4 regions of the Streptomyces sp. NPDC001816 genome follow, and region 4 is predicted to be linked to each of the others. Evidence: riboswitches for the same ligand, from Rfam matches in the RefSeq annotation. Region 4 holds a riboswitch; each other region holds the start of a gene.
The links. A riboswitch is a leader RNA that binds a small molecule or an ion and turns the genes downstream of it on or off. The one in region 4 is predicted to bind cobalamin.

Region 1: linked by a shared signal. The riboswitch ahead of ACFYZZ_RS28095 (ribonucleoside-diphosphate reductase subunit alpha) and the one ahead of ACFYZZ_RS11270 (prenyltransferase/squalene oxidase repeat-containing protein) in region 4 are both predicted to bind cobalamin.
Region 2: linked by a shared signal. The riboswitch ahead of ACFYZZ_RS35685 (cobalamin biosynthesis protein) and the one ahead of ACFYZZ_RS11270 (prenyltransferase/squalene oxidase repeat-containing protein) in region 4 are both predicted to bind cobalamin.
Region 3: linked by a shared signal. The riboswitch ahead of ACFYZZ_RS10730 (SpoIIE family protein phosphatase) and the one ahead of ACFYZZ_RS11270 (prenyltransferase/squalene oxidase repeat-containing protein) in region 4 are both predicted to bind cobalamin.

Annotation. Positions count from the first base shown of each region.
Region 1 is NZ_JBIATY010000008.1:187,519-190,722, forward strand. Features, by position in the region: gene ACFYZZ_RS28095 (ribonucleoside-diphosphate reductase subunit alpha) at 1-2,114, opposite strand, end outside; cobalamin riboswitch at 2,238-2,382, opposite strand; gene mctP (monocarboxylate uptake permease MctP) at 2,484-3,204, opposite strand, start outside.
Region 2 is NZ_JBIATY010000013.1:63,946-67,149, reverse strand. Features, by position in the region: gene ACFYZZ_RS35690 (cobyric acid synthase) at 1-433, opposite strand, end outside; gene ACFYZZ_RS35685 (cobalamin biosynthesis protein) at 430-1,374, opposite strand; cobalamin riboswitch at 1,474-1,616, opposite strand; gene ACFYZZ_RS35680 (hypothetical protein) at 1,895-2,122, opposite strand; gene ACFYZZ_RS35675 (anion permease) at 2,151-3,204, opposite strand, start outside.
Region 3 is NZ_JBIATY010000002.1:1,020,514-1,023,717, forward strand. Features, by position in the region: gene ACFYZZ_RS10725 (gas vesicle protein K) at 1-66, shown strand, start outside; gene ACFYZZ_RS10730 (SpoIIE family protein phosphatase) at 942-1,202, opposite strand; cobalamin riboswitch at 1,511-1,644, opposite strand; gene ACFYZZ_RS10735 (GNAT family N-acetyltransferase) at 1,881-2,408, shown strand; partial or broken gene ACFYZZ_RS10740 (IS5 family transposase) at 2,418-2,825, opposite strand; gene ACFYZZ_RS10745 (IS110 family transposase) at 2,847-3,204, opposite strand, start outside.
Region 4 is NZ_JBIATY010000003.1:57,561-60,764, reverse strand. Features, by position in the region: gene ACFYZZ_RS11275 (SCO2322 family protein) at 1-503, opposite strand, end outside; gene ACFYZZ_RS11270 (prenyltransferase/squalene oxidase repeat-containing protein) at 500-1,729, opposite strand; cobalamin riboswitch at 1,839-1,974, opposite strand; gene ACFYZZ_RS11265 (phosphotransferase family protein) at 2,033-2,698, shown strand; gene ACFYZZ_RS11260 (hypothetical protein) at 2,948-3,204, opposite strand, start outside.

The sequences.
Region 1 (3,204 bases), on a different contig from region 4:
GCCATGTCGATCAGGCCGCGCTGCGGGATCTCCCACGCCGTGCGGTACAGCGCCCGCACGTCGGCCGGGATCCACGCGAAGCCCTGCACCGAGCCGTTGGAGTCGCGCAGCGCCTCACGGGTGCGCGCGTCCCAGACGCCCAGCTCCTTGAGGTCCTGCACCAGGTAGGAGTTGACCTGCAGGAACTCGCCGGACAGCGTCTCGCGCTTGAACAGGTTGGAGACCTGCGGCTCGATGCACTCGTACACGCCCGCGATGGACGCGATGGTGGCGGTCGGGGCGATCGCCAGCAGCAGCGAGTTGCGCATGCCGACCGCGGCGATCCGCTCGCGCAGGGCCGCCCAGCGCTCGGGCCAGGTCAGGCGAACGCTCGGGAAATGGTCGGGGTGCAGGACACCGCGGGCGGTGCGGGTCTTCTCCCAGGCCGGCAGCGCGCCGCCCCGCTCGGCCAGGTCGGCGGAGGCCTCGTACGCGGCGAGCATGATCCGCTCGGCGATCCGTGTCGACAGGGCCTTGGCCTCGGCGGAGTCGAAGGGCAGGCGCAGCTTGAAGAAGACGTCCTGCAGACCCATCGCACCCAGGCCCACCGGACGCCACCTGGCGTTGGAGCGGCCCGCCTGCTCGGTCGGGTAGAAGTTGATGTCGACCACGCGGTCGAGGAAGGTGACGGCCGTGCGGACGGTCTCGTCGAGGCGCTCCCAGTCGATGTCCCCGCCCTGCACGAAGGCACCGAGGTTGACCGAACCCAGGTTGCAGACCGCCGTCTCGCCGTCGTCGGTGACCTCCAGGATCTCCGTGCAGAGGTTCGAGGAGTGGACGACGTGGCCCGCCTCGGCCGTCTGGTTGGCGGTGCGGTTGGCGGCGTCCTTGAAGGTCATCCAGCCGTTGCCGGTCTGCGCGAGGGTGCGCATCATGCGGCCGTACAGGTCACGGGCCGGGATGGTCTTCTTCGCGAGCCCGTTCGCCTCCGCCTTGCGGTACGCGGCGTCGAACTCCTCGCCCCACAGGTCGACCAGCTCCGGCACGTCCGCCGGGGAGAACAGCGACCACTGCTCGTCGGCGTTGACCCGGCGCATGAACTCGTCCGGGATCCAGTGCGCGAGGTTGAGGTTGTGCGTACGGCGGGCGTCCTCACCGGTGTTGTCGCGCAGCTCCAGGAACTCCTCGATGTCGGAGTGCCAGGTCTCCAGGTACACCGCGGCCGCGCCCTTGCGCCTTCCGCCCTGGTTCACGGCGGCCACCGAGGCGTCCAGGGTCTTCAGGAACGGGACGATGCCGTTGGAGTGCCCGTTGGTGCCGCGGATCAGCGAACCGCGGCTGCGGATGCGGGAGTACGAAAGACCGATGCCGCCGGCGTGCTTGGAGAGCCGGGCGACCTGGTGGTAGCGGTCGTAGATGGAGTCCAGCTCGTCCAGCGGGGAGTCGAGGAGGTAGCAGGACGACATCTGGGGGTGCCGCGTGCCGGAGTTGAAGAGCGTGGGGGAGGAGGGCAGGTAGTCGAGGCGGCTCATGAGCCCGTAGAGCGCGGCGACTTCGTCGACGGAGCGGGTCGTGTCGTCCTCGGCGAGACCCGCGGCGACGCGCAGCATGAAGTGCTGGGGCGTCTCGATCACCTGGCGGGTGAGGGGGTGGCGCAGCAGGTAGCGGCTGTGCAGGGTGCGCAGGCCGAAGTAGCCGAAGCGGTCGTCGCCGTCCGCGTCGATCAGCGTGTCCAGACGCTCGGCGTGCAGCCGTACGAACTCCGCCGTGCGGTCGGCGACCAGGCCCTCGCGGTGGCCCACGGCGACGGACTCGGTGAAGGACGTCACGCCCTGCGAGGCGGCCTCGGCGCGGATCGAGATGGTCAGCAGCCGGGCGGCCAGCCGGGAGTAGGCGGGGTCGTCGGAGATGAGGCCGGCGGCCGCCTCCGTGGCCAGCTCGCGCAACTCCGCCTCGTCGGCCCGGGCGGACCGGCCCCGCAGCGCGGCCGCGGCGACCCGGCCGGGGTCGGCGTCGGGGAGGTCGGCGGTCAGCTCGGTCAGGGTCCGCAGCAGCGCGGCACCGGGACCGTCGGTCTCCACCGGAGCTGCGGTCGCCTGGACGGCTGAAGCCGGGTCGGCTGGCGCGATGGTCACGTGGGGCTCTCCCTCGCTCGGCACAGGGCCTGGCGGAGGGCAGGGGCAGCACGAGCGCGCACGGCGTCGCGTCCACCGGCCCACTCCACGAGGCCCGGACGTCTGAAGGCACCCGGACCGGACGGCCGGGCGCGCGCTGACGGCAGGTCCTCGGACTGAACAGGCGTGCGGAAGCACGCAAGTACACCGTTGCGGGACAGTTCCGGATTCGCACCGGATTCCCCTGCGGCGACAGCGAGGATGAGCATACATCTAGTGCCGGGTTGTGGTGTCACCCCCAGATGTTGTGTCTGTTGCGTGTCGTGACGGCTTCAGAGGGTCAACAGCGGGCCGCCGTGGTGCTTGTTGTCGGCGGCCCGCTGCGGGTGCCTAGGGGGTTGCATTCGGCGTCAGTTCCGCCTGGACCCCCGCGTCGCCCGCGTCCGCCGTGTAGTCCTCGGGGCGGGTCTCGTCGATGCCCTCGGGGGCCTTCAGGGCCTTCAGCGCGAAGGTCAGGACCACCGTGACGGCGACGTTCAGCACGAAGGCCGTGAGGCCGATGTAGCCGATCTCACCGATGCCCGGGATCTCCTTGGAGTTGCCGCCGAAGTGCTTCTGCGTCGGCGAGGCCACCCCGTACGCGGCGAACGTGCCGTAGACCATGCCGACCGCCCAGCCGGCCAGCAGCGCCCAGCGGTGGCACCAGCGGGTGAACAGGCCGCCGACCAGGGCCGGGAAGGTCTGCAGGATCCAGATGCCGCCCAGCAGCTGGAAGTTGATGGCGACCGTCTTGTCCATGGTGAGCACGAAGACCAGGGCGCCGACCTTGACCAGCAGCGACACGAGCTTGGAGACCTGGGCCTCCTGCTTCGGCGTGGCGTCCGGCCTGATGAAGTCCTTGTAGATGTTGCGGGTGAAGAGGTTCGCCGCCGCGATGGACATGATGGCCGCGGGCACGAGGGCGCCGATGCCGATCGCCGCGAACGCCACGCCCGCGAACCAGTCCGGGAACATGTCCTCGAACAGCTGCGGAATCGCCAACTGCCCGTTGGTGACGTTCACCCCGGCCGCGATCGCCATGAAGCCGAGCAGCGCGAGCAGGCCCAGCATC
Region 2 (3,204 bases), on a different contig from region 4:
GCCGCAGATTGATCTCCGCGGGCGAACCGGCCCCCTCACAGATCACCGCGTCATACGTGCCCCGCAACTCGGCAAGACAGTCCAGCACCGTGCCGAGCAGCCGCTGTTGGCGCCCCCCGTGGTACCCGCGCGCGCTCAGCTCGCCCACCGGCTTGCCGAGCAGCACCACCTGACTGCTCTGCTCGCCACCGGGCTTGAGCAGCACGGGGTTCATCAGCGCGGTCGGCTCGACACGGCAGGCCTGGGCCTGCATGGCCTGAGCCCGCCCGATCTCTGCACCCTCCCGGGTCACGAACGAGTTGAGGGACATGTTCTGCGCCTTGAAGGGCGCGACCTTGACGCCCTGGCGCACCAGCCACCGGCAGATCCCGGCCGTCACGACGCTCTTGCCGGCGTCGGAGGTGGTGCCGGCGACGAGCAGACCACCGTTCACTTGCCACGTCCCTTCACGAGTCGGCGCGCGGCGACCGTGACGCCGAGCGCGAGCAGGCCGACCCGGCGGGAGAGCCGTACGGCCCGGTCGATGTCGGTGACCCGGACCGCCCGCCCGGTGTCCCCGCCCAGTACGGGCCGGTGTTCGACGCGCCCGCCGTAGGAGAGCGTCCCGCCCAGCCGCACGCCGAGGGCACCCGCGAACGAGGCCTCGACGGGCCCGGCGTTGGGACTCGGGTGCTTGCGGGCGTCCGCCCGCCAGGCACGCAACGCGCCGCGGGGGTCCGGTCCGGCCGCGGCGGCGAGCACGGCGGTCAGCCGCGCCCCCGGCCACCCGACGACGTCGTCGAGCCGGGCGGAGGCCCAGCCGTAGCGCCGGAAGCGGGCCGACTTGTGCCCCACCATCGCGTCCAGGGTGTTGACGGCCCGGAACCCGAGCAGCCCCGGCACCCCGCCCACCGCACCCCACACCAGCGCACCCACCACGGCGTCGGAGGTGTTCTCGGCGACGGACTCCACGACCGCTCGGGCGATCCCGTCGGCGTCGAGGGCCTGCGGATCCCGCCCGCACAGATGCGGCAGCCGCGCCCGGGCCGCCTCGACGTCCCCGGCCTCCAGCGCGCGCCCGACGGTCCGTGCCTCCCGGGCGAGCGAAGTACCGCCGACCACGGCCCAGGTGGCGGCGGCGGTCAGCGCGACGGAAGCGACGGGGGAGCGGCGCACGGCCCGCTCGGCCACGGCCCCCAGCGCGACGGCGCCTCCGGCGCACACGACGGTGTGCAGCGCACCCCAGCCGCGGTGGTCGTGCCACAGCGCGCGCTCCACGGCGGCGGCAGCCCGCCCGAACGCGGCGACCGGATGCCCGCGGCGCGGATCGCCGAGGACCAGGTCGCCGACGAGGCCGGCGGCGGCGCCGTACGCGTAGAAGCGATCGGCACCCATCGGCTCAGCCGGCCGTCGGGGCAGGCAGGGCCTGGTTACTGAACCTCAATCGGCAGCCGCGCATGGCGATATGTCCTCACTCAGGGTGTCCACGCCCTGGTTCGACGAGACCGGCGGTGAGAGTTCCTGGCTCCCGGGGATTTCTTCCCCGGTGACAGTGGCGGGACCGCGCCGGATTCGCACCGGCTTCCTCTCCTGCCGCCGTACATGGCCCGGGCAGTCCACCACGCGCCCGGAAGGGCCGTCAACTTGCCTTTGACCTGGGAAGCCGGACTGTGCTGAGGCCCACATCGCCGGCCCGCCGGGCAGCGCCGAGCGACCGGGTTGCGGTGAATTCCGCTCCCTCGGACGGCATTCGGGGATCCCGCTCGCGCTCACGGACCGTGATCGCCTGCAAGAGCGCGTACGTCGCGTACGTCTTATACGGGATGCAACGGTCGCGGGGCCGCGGCGGACACACGTCCGCCCTGTCGCTCCGACTGAATCGGTGCCGACAGGGCGGACGATGGAGAATTCGGCGTCAGGGCTTCGCCACGATCAGATAGATCCCGTACGCCACCGCGGCCGCACAAGCCGCGAAGCACACGTACGCACCGGTCACGGCCAGCGCCGCGGACCCACCCTGCGCCGTGGCCTTCTCGCGGCGCGAGAGGCCGTTGACGCCGAGGGTGAACAGCGCCACCAGGCCCACCGTGAACGCGAGGCTGACGCCGAAGACGGAGCCGAGAGCCGCCCAGTCGATCTTCATGGGGATGCTTCCTTCAGTTTCCGGGCGGTCAGACTGCGGCGGCCGGCGGAGTCGCCGGAGCCGGTTCGGTGGTGGCCTGGGCCGGGATCGTGACCGACAGGTCCTCGGCGACGATGCCCGCGGGCGGCGGGGTCACCGCGGCGATGGCGGTGGTCACCACGCCGGCCGGCTCCACCGTGTCGTCGACGACGTTGGTGTGGTCGACGACCTCGCGGCGGGAGATCTTCCAGATGGCGGCGCTGGCGCCGACCAGGAAGACGGCGACGGCGGCGGTGCCCCAGTCACCCAGGTCCATGACGGACTCGGCGCCCGCGCCGACCAGCGCGGCGGCCGGCAGGGTCAGCGCCCAGGCGATGAACATGCGGGTCGCGGTGGACCAGCGGACCACACCGCCCTTGCGGCCCAGACCCGCACCCATCACCGAGCCGGAGACGACGTGGGTGGTGGAGAGGGAGAAGCCGAGGTGCGAGGAGGCCAGGATGGCCGTGGCCGCGCTGGTCTGGGCGGCGAAGCCCTGTCGCGGCTCGAGGTCGGTCAGGCCCTTGCCCATGGTGCGGATGATCCGCCAGCCGCCGATGTAGGTGCCGAGCGCGATCGCCAGACCCGCGGAGAGGATCACCCAGGTGGGAGGGTTGGAGTCGGGGGCGATGGCGCCGCCCGCGACGAGGGCGAGGGTGATGATGCCCATCGTCTTCTGCGCGTCGTTGGTGCCGTGGGCGAGGGAGACCAGACCGGCGGAGGCGATCTGACCGGCGCGGTAGCCCTTGCGGGTGGCCTCGCCGTCGGCGTTCTTGCCGATGCCGTAGGAGAAGCGGGTGGCCAGCATCGCGGCGAGACCCGCGACGATCGGCGCGGCGACCGCCGGGAGCAGCACCTTGGTGACGAGCACGTCACTGTGGACGGCCCCGAAGCCAGCGGAGGCGACGGTGGCGCCGATCAGGCCGCCCATCAGGGCGTGCGAGGAGCTGGACGGCAGTCCCACCAGCCAGGTCAGCAGGTTCCAGAGGATCGCGCCGACCAGGGCGGCGAATATGACCTCGGGACGGATGCCGTTCTCATCGACAAGGCCCTTGGAGATCGTG
Region 3 (3,204 bases), on a different contig from region 4:
TACGGCCTCACGCTCGCCGACCTCAACATCGACCTGGGACCACTGGGGACGCTGCTTCCCCCGTGAAGGCTGCGTCGGTCGCCGTTGTGCACCCTCGTACGGCCCTGAGACGGCCCGAGGCTCGGCCTGTTGGATGGGCTCTGACGTCACAGCTCAGGATGCCGGTGGAGCACGGTCGTGCCACGCTGGGAGAGGTTGCGCCGCTCCGAGCGTTCGGTGGACGCATGGCCCTGCCACACAAGGACTCCGACATGGCCCGTGACGCCGTCCCACTCAGAACGGCCAATGCGAACCCACGGCCGTGGCACGCAGCCGCGTCGGGTACGACCGTCCTCGCAGCAGCACTGATGATCTTCGGTGTGCGGCACTGCACAAGCACGGTCTTGATCACTGACGCCAGGTAGGTGGCCCATCTGGTCGTCTTGGCCGAGTCAGGCTGCTGTGGCTACGCGTGCTGGTGGCGGCGCGGTGGTGAAGGGGCGGTTGTCGCGAAGAAGAGCCCACAGAACGGCGGCGCGGCGGCGTGCGAGGGCGATGACGGCGGCGCGGCTGGGTGCGGAAGGCATCGCTGATCTGCCGGTCGAGCTGCTTCAACCGGCACCTGTCTGTGTCAAGCGGTTCGGGCAGCCTCCGTGCTTCGGCAGTCGCGGATGAGCTGGCGACAGATCACATCCGGGCGGGACCGGGCGAGTCGTCAACCGCGGGTGATGCTCGTTCATGCCGCCCTCGTCGCAGGCAACGCCCAGGCGATTGATGAACGCCGGCTCGCTGCATGCCAGGACCCGCCGCAACTGCTCCCGCCACTGCGTGTAGTAGGCACCTGCGTCGGGTCGTTGTGCTGCCATGCCGAGATCAACGAGTGTCGGCGGGCAAGAGGTTGTACGCCGGACGGGCAGAGTCCTGACGTCGGTTGCGGCACCTGGCCGCGGGCGCCGACCGGATCAGGTGCCGGCCGGTGGGGTGGAGCGCAGGGCGAGCAACGCGATGTCGTCGGTGCTGTCGGCGCCGAGCCCCCTCAGCAGTTCGTCGCAGAAGACGTCCAGGGGCTCGCGGGCGAGGGCGGCGGCGTGCTGGCGCAGCCGGGTCAGCCCGTGGTCGAGGGATTCGCCGCGGCGCTCGATCAGTCCGTTGGCGAACAGCAACACGGTGGAATGGGCGGGCAGCTCGTCGATGGCGGTCGGGCGCCGGTGCTCGGCATCCATGCCGATCAGCAGCCCCGCGCCCGTCTCCAGAGGACTCTGCCTCCTCCTCCCGGTGCCCTCGGCGCTCTGAGGTTGAGCAGGACGACGTCACATGTAGAGCCGCGCCCTGCCTGGTCGCGGCCCGTCCGCGAGTCGGTCTCCCGCTCGCGGGCCCGCTGCGCCCCTGGCTGAGGAGTCCGCGGTCGCGGCTCCAACCCTTCGGCGTGGAGATAGGGGGTCCGACAGCAAAGATGCCCAACACTTTCCGAGTTGGGCATCAGGTCCGTGCGCGCGCTGTCCCGGTGCCCTGCCGAAGGACCCGGCCAGGCGCCGGGTTCGTTCGGGCAGGCAGGTCCTCGGATTCTCCGGCCAGGGAGGTACACCGTTGTGGGACAGTTCCGGATTCTCACCGGATTTCCCTGCGACTGCTCGACTCGACTGTACCGCTGGCCCGGCGAGGTGCGCGGGACCACCGTCGGCGGTCTTGCACCGCCTCGTGCCACCGTGCGTGGTGACGGCAGGAACCGTTCGTCTTACTGATCATTTCAGAATGAAGTGCTTGGCCAGACGGTTGTGCGCTGCGAACATGCGATCTCCACTGGGCAGTGGAGGACCCAGCACCTGATGACGCAGTGTCGGCTCTGGCGGCTCGCATAGGCTGGCCGGTCTCATCCGACGCACCGCGACGAGGATCAGCCCATGTGCAGCAGCACCAGGATCCGCCTGATAGAGCCCGCCGATGCCGCCCCGATCGCCGCGCATAGAGTGCGGGACTTCGAGGCTTTCCGGCCGTGGGAACCGGCCCAGCCGGCCGACTTCTTCACCCCGGAGGGCCAGGCGGAGCGGATCGACAGGCTGCTGGCCGGATACCGGGCCGGCGCGGCCTGGCCGGGTGTGGTACTCGCCGACGACCGGGTGATCGGGCAGGTCACCGTCGGAGGCATTCTGCCGCAGCCCCACCTTCGCCGCGGTTCCGTTGGTTACTGGATCGCCAGCGTCGCCCAAAATCAAGGGCACGCCGGGCGCGCCGTCGGGCTTGTACTCCAGGTGATGACGGACGAACTCGGGTTGCACCGCGCTGAGGCGTCCACCAATCTGGAGAATCTGCCGTCGCAACGGGTGCTGCGCCGCAACGGGTTCAGCCCGTACGGCGTCGCACACTCCTCGATCTTTCTCGACGGGAGCTGGCGGGATGGGCTGCTGTGGGAGCGGGTCCTGGGCGACTGACTGATCGTTTCACAACGAGGTCTGCAGGCGGCGGAGGCATATGAGGCTGCAGGCCAGTTCGAGCAGGCCGTGATGGAGGTCAGCACGTCTTTCGTAGCGGATGCGGAGTCGTTTGAACTGGTGAAGCCAGGCGAAGGCGCGCTGGACTACCCAGCGGACCTTGCCCAGTCCGGAGCCGTGGGCGGCATCGCGTCGGGCGATCACGGGTTTGATGCCGCGTTTCCACAGCAGGCGGCGGTACTTGTCGAAGTCATAGCCCCGGTCGGCGTACAGTCGCCGGGGCTTGCGCCGAGGGCGTCCCCGCAGGCCCCGGATCGGGGGAACCGCGTTCAGCAGGGGCAGAAGCTGGGTGACGTCGTGCCGGTTGCCGCCGGTGAGCGTGACGGCGAGCGGGGTTCCGTGCCGGTCGACGATCAGACATCCGATGGGGTTAAGCGGTCAAGCTGCGGCAGTGAGGATGGGCTCGGGGCGGGAGGGGAAGGCGATGGTTTCGTCGTAGTGGACTTGTTTGTCGAGGCAGTGGTGCAAGCACCCGATCATGCGGTTGAAGAGATTTCGCAGGGCTGAGATGTGCCGGTCGCCGGTGGTGCGTCTGCGGTCGTAGTGAGCCCTGGCGCCGACTGAGGCCGTCAGGGACGCGAACGACCAGACGTAGCCGGCAGCAGCGAGACGCTGGTTCTTGATCCGGCGGGCCCTGACGGAGACGCTCTTGCCGGATGCCCGGGTCACTGGTGCTGCTCCGGCGTAGGACTTGAGGGCCCTGGCATCGGCAAAGCGGGATCGGTCGTCTCCGATC
Region 4 (3,204 bases):
GCGGACACCTGCTCCCCGCAGCCCTTGTGGGGATACCCGGCGATCGCGCACAACAGGGCGTTGGTGTCGTAGCGGAGCGGCTTCGCGGTGGCTGCCAGGGCCTCGGCCGTCGTCGCGTCGGGGGAGACGCGCGCGCAGGCGGTGCGGCGGGTCGGCGGGGTCTCGCCGGACGGGGCGTCCGCGGGCGTGCCGAAGTCGATGACGAGGGCGACCCGCTTCGTACCCGGCTTCGCGGGCGTCCCCGCGCAGATCGTGGCGAAGTCCGCCGTGCCGCGCGGCCGGCTGGCGTCCGCGGAGTCCTCGCTCACCGCGAAGCGGAAGCCCTGGATCGCGCCGTCGTCGGGACGGGCGGTCGACGGGCCCTGGGTGGCGTACGTCCAGCGGCCGCCGTCCCGCTCCCAGAACGACCAGTAGCGGTAACCGGTGGCGTGCGCCTGGGCGGCACCGGCGAGGAGGACGAGCGCGGCGACCAGCAGGGCCGCGGCACGGCGGACGGCGGTCACAGCTGCTGCCGCTTCCGGCGGCCGCTGAGCAGGATGCCGATGCCGACGCCGAAGACGAGGCCGGCACCTACGATCCACCAGACACCGGTGCCCGAGTCGTGCTCGGCGCGCTTGCCGGGCTCCGCGGTGGCGGCGGCCTTCTGCGGCGCCGGGCCCGTCGCGTTGAGCGCCTGCGCCAGGTCCGTGCCGCCGAAGTCGTGCGGGTCCTCACCCATCGCGTGCGCGGCGAAGACCAGCTCGGCGTAGGCGGCCGGGCCGCTCTGCTCCGCCCACTTCGCCGCGTTCTTCTCCAGCCAGGCGTACGGCTTCTTCGCCTGCCCCGCCCAGCCCTTCGCGGCGAGCGCGACGACCGCGTCCGCCGTGTTGCCGTAGTCGGGCTGGTCCTTGGCCCCGGGCAGGGCGGACTTCAGGTACCCGTCGGAGTTCATGGCCTTCCCCAGGTAAGCGGCGCCGTCGCTCGCCACCTCGGCCGGGGTGGGCTTGTCGGAGTTGCGGCAGATGGAGCTCTGCTCCGGGGCCTTCCCGGCCTTCGGCGCGAACCCCTTGTCGAGCGCGCCCAGCACGCCGGCCGCCGTCGCGTCCGCGTTGGCGACCAGCTTGCCCTTCTTGTCCGGCTGGTAGGCGAGCGCTCCGCCCCCGGTGCCGTCGCACGGCAGGGAGAACTTGGCCAGCAGCTCGTACGGGCTCTTGCCCCGAACGTGCAGCTTGGCGGGGTCCTGGCCGACCGCGGCGAACGCGCCGATGACGACTCCGGTGGAGTTGGTGTCGCTGGGAGCGCCGGGTGAGTAGCCCCAGCCGCCGTCCTCGTTCTGCAGCGTCGTCAGCCAGACCAGGGCCTTGCGGACCTCGGCGTCGTGACCGCCGACCGCCTGCAGCGCCTGGACGGCGGCGGCCGTGCTGTTGGTGTCGGGCTGGGCGCCGCCCTTGCCCTCGCAGGGCTTGGCGGTGTCGGCCCGGAACGCGGCGAAGCCGCCCTTGTCGCACTGCTGCCCGACCAGCCAGTCCACGGCCGAGCCGGCCGGGCGGTAGCCGAGCGTCCGCTGGGCGAGCAGGGCGAGCGACTGGCGCCAGACACCGTCGTACGTGGGGTCCGTCTTGCCGAACAGACCGGCCGGGATCGTCACCTTCGCAGGCGCGGACGGGGACGGGCCGGCGGCCATGGCGGGTGCGGCGGCGGCCAGCACACCTACGGCGGCGAGAGCCGCTGCACTGCGGCGGACGTTCATGGTCGGCGACTGCCTCTCCTGCGGGGAACCGGCAGCGCACGGGAACACCCGGGCGGCTCGGCTCCGTAAACCTCGACGGTGCCGTGCGCTGCGGGTCGCCGCGCACGCGAGCCGGTCAACGTCCCGGGCGGGGCAGTCCGGCTCACCGTCCGGGGCGGACGATTTACGGTTGCGGGTCAGCGCCGGAATTGCACCGGCTTCCCCCCGTACGGGTGTGATGACGACGCCGCCACTTTACCGGCAGCCGTGCGCGCGCTGAGGGGTGGCTGTGGGCACAGCGGGACGGTGACTAGGGTCACGGCCATGACAGCTACGGGGAGACTGCTGGGGTCGGGGCGTTCAGCCGATGTGTACGAGATCGACGAGGCGTGGGTGCTGCGCCGGGACCGCGAGGGCTGGGGGGACGCGGCCGCCGAGGGGGCCGTGATGGAGCACGTGCGCAGGCATGGGTACCCGGCGCCCCGGGTGCGGCACTCCGGCTCGCGCACCGACCTGGTGATGGAGCGGCTGTCCGGGCCGACGATGCTGAGCGGGTTCGCCGAGGGCCGGATCGACGCCCGGGAGGCGGGCGCGCTGCTGGCCCGGCTGCTGCGGCAGTTGCACGCGGTGCCCGGTCGGGACGCCGATGACCCTGAGGCCCGCGTGCTGCATCTGGACCTGCACCCGGACAACGTGATGCTCACCCCGGACGGGCCCCGGGTCATCGACTGGTCCAACGCCGAGGATGGGCGTCCGGGGCTCGACTGGGGCATGACCGCGGTGATCCTCGCTCAAGTCGCCGTCGGCGGCGAACCGCTCGCCCCTCCGGCCCTCGCGATGCTCACGGCCCTGCTCGCCGACCCCTCCGATCTCACGGAAGCGGGACTGGCCGAGGCCCGCCGGCGCCGGGCGGTCAATCCGACGATGAGCCGCCGGGAGGTCGAACTGCTCGGGGATGCCGAGAAGTTGATCCGGTCGCTGGCTTTCTAGTGCCGGGACACTGGTCCGCATGCGGCCGGGCCGTGGGGCCGACGGCCGCGCTCAGGTGGTGGGCCATGTGGCGCAGGGTGTGAGTGGAGTCCGTGGGGGTTTCGCCCTTTGCCGCCCAGTGGCGAGGGGGTCTTCGGGGTCTGCGTGGGCGGCTGCTGTGACGTGGTTGCTGGGTTGCGAGGTGAGGGCGATGCGGTCGGGTGGTGGGCGCGAGGTCGAGGGGGTGTAGCCGGTGCGGGTGTTGGCCTGCTAGGCGGCGTACGGCTGGGCCGGTGGGGTGACGGCCACGGTCAGGTGGCGGGCCATGCGGCGCAGGGTGTGCGCGCAGTCCGTCGGGGTCTCGCCCTCCGCCACCCAGTGCGCGAGGCGGTCCTCGGGGTCGGCGTGGGCGGCCGCCGTGACGTGGTCGCCGGGCTGCCGGGTGAGGACCATGCGCTCGGCGGACGGCTCGTACGCGGCGGCCGGGTCCATGTCCAGGTGGGTCAGCCGGCCGGTCGTGGCCGGGT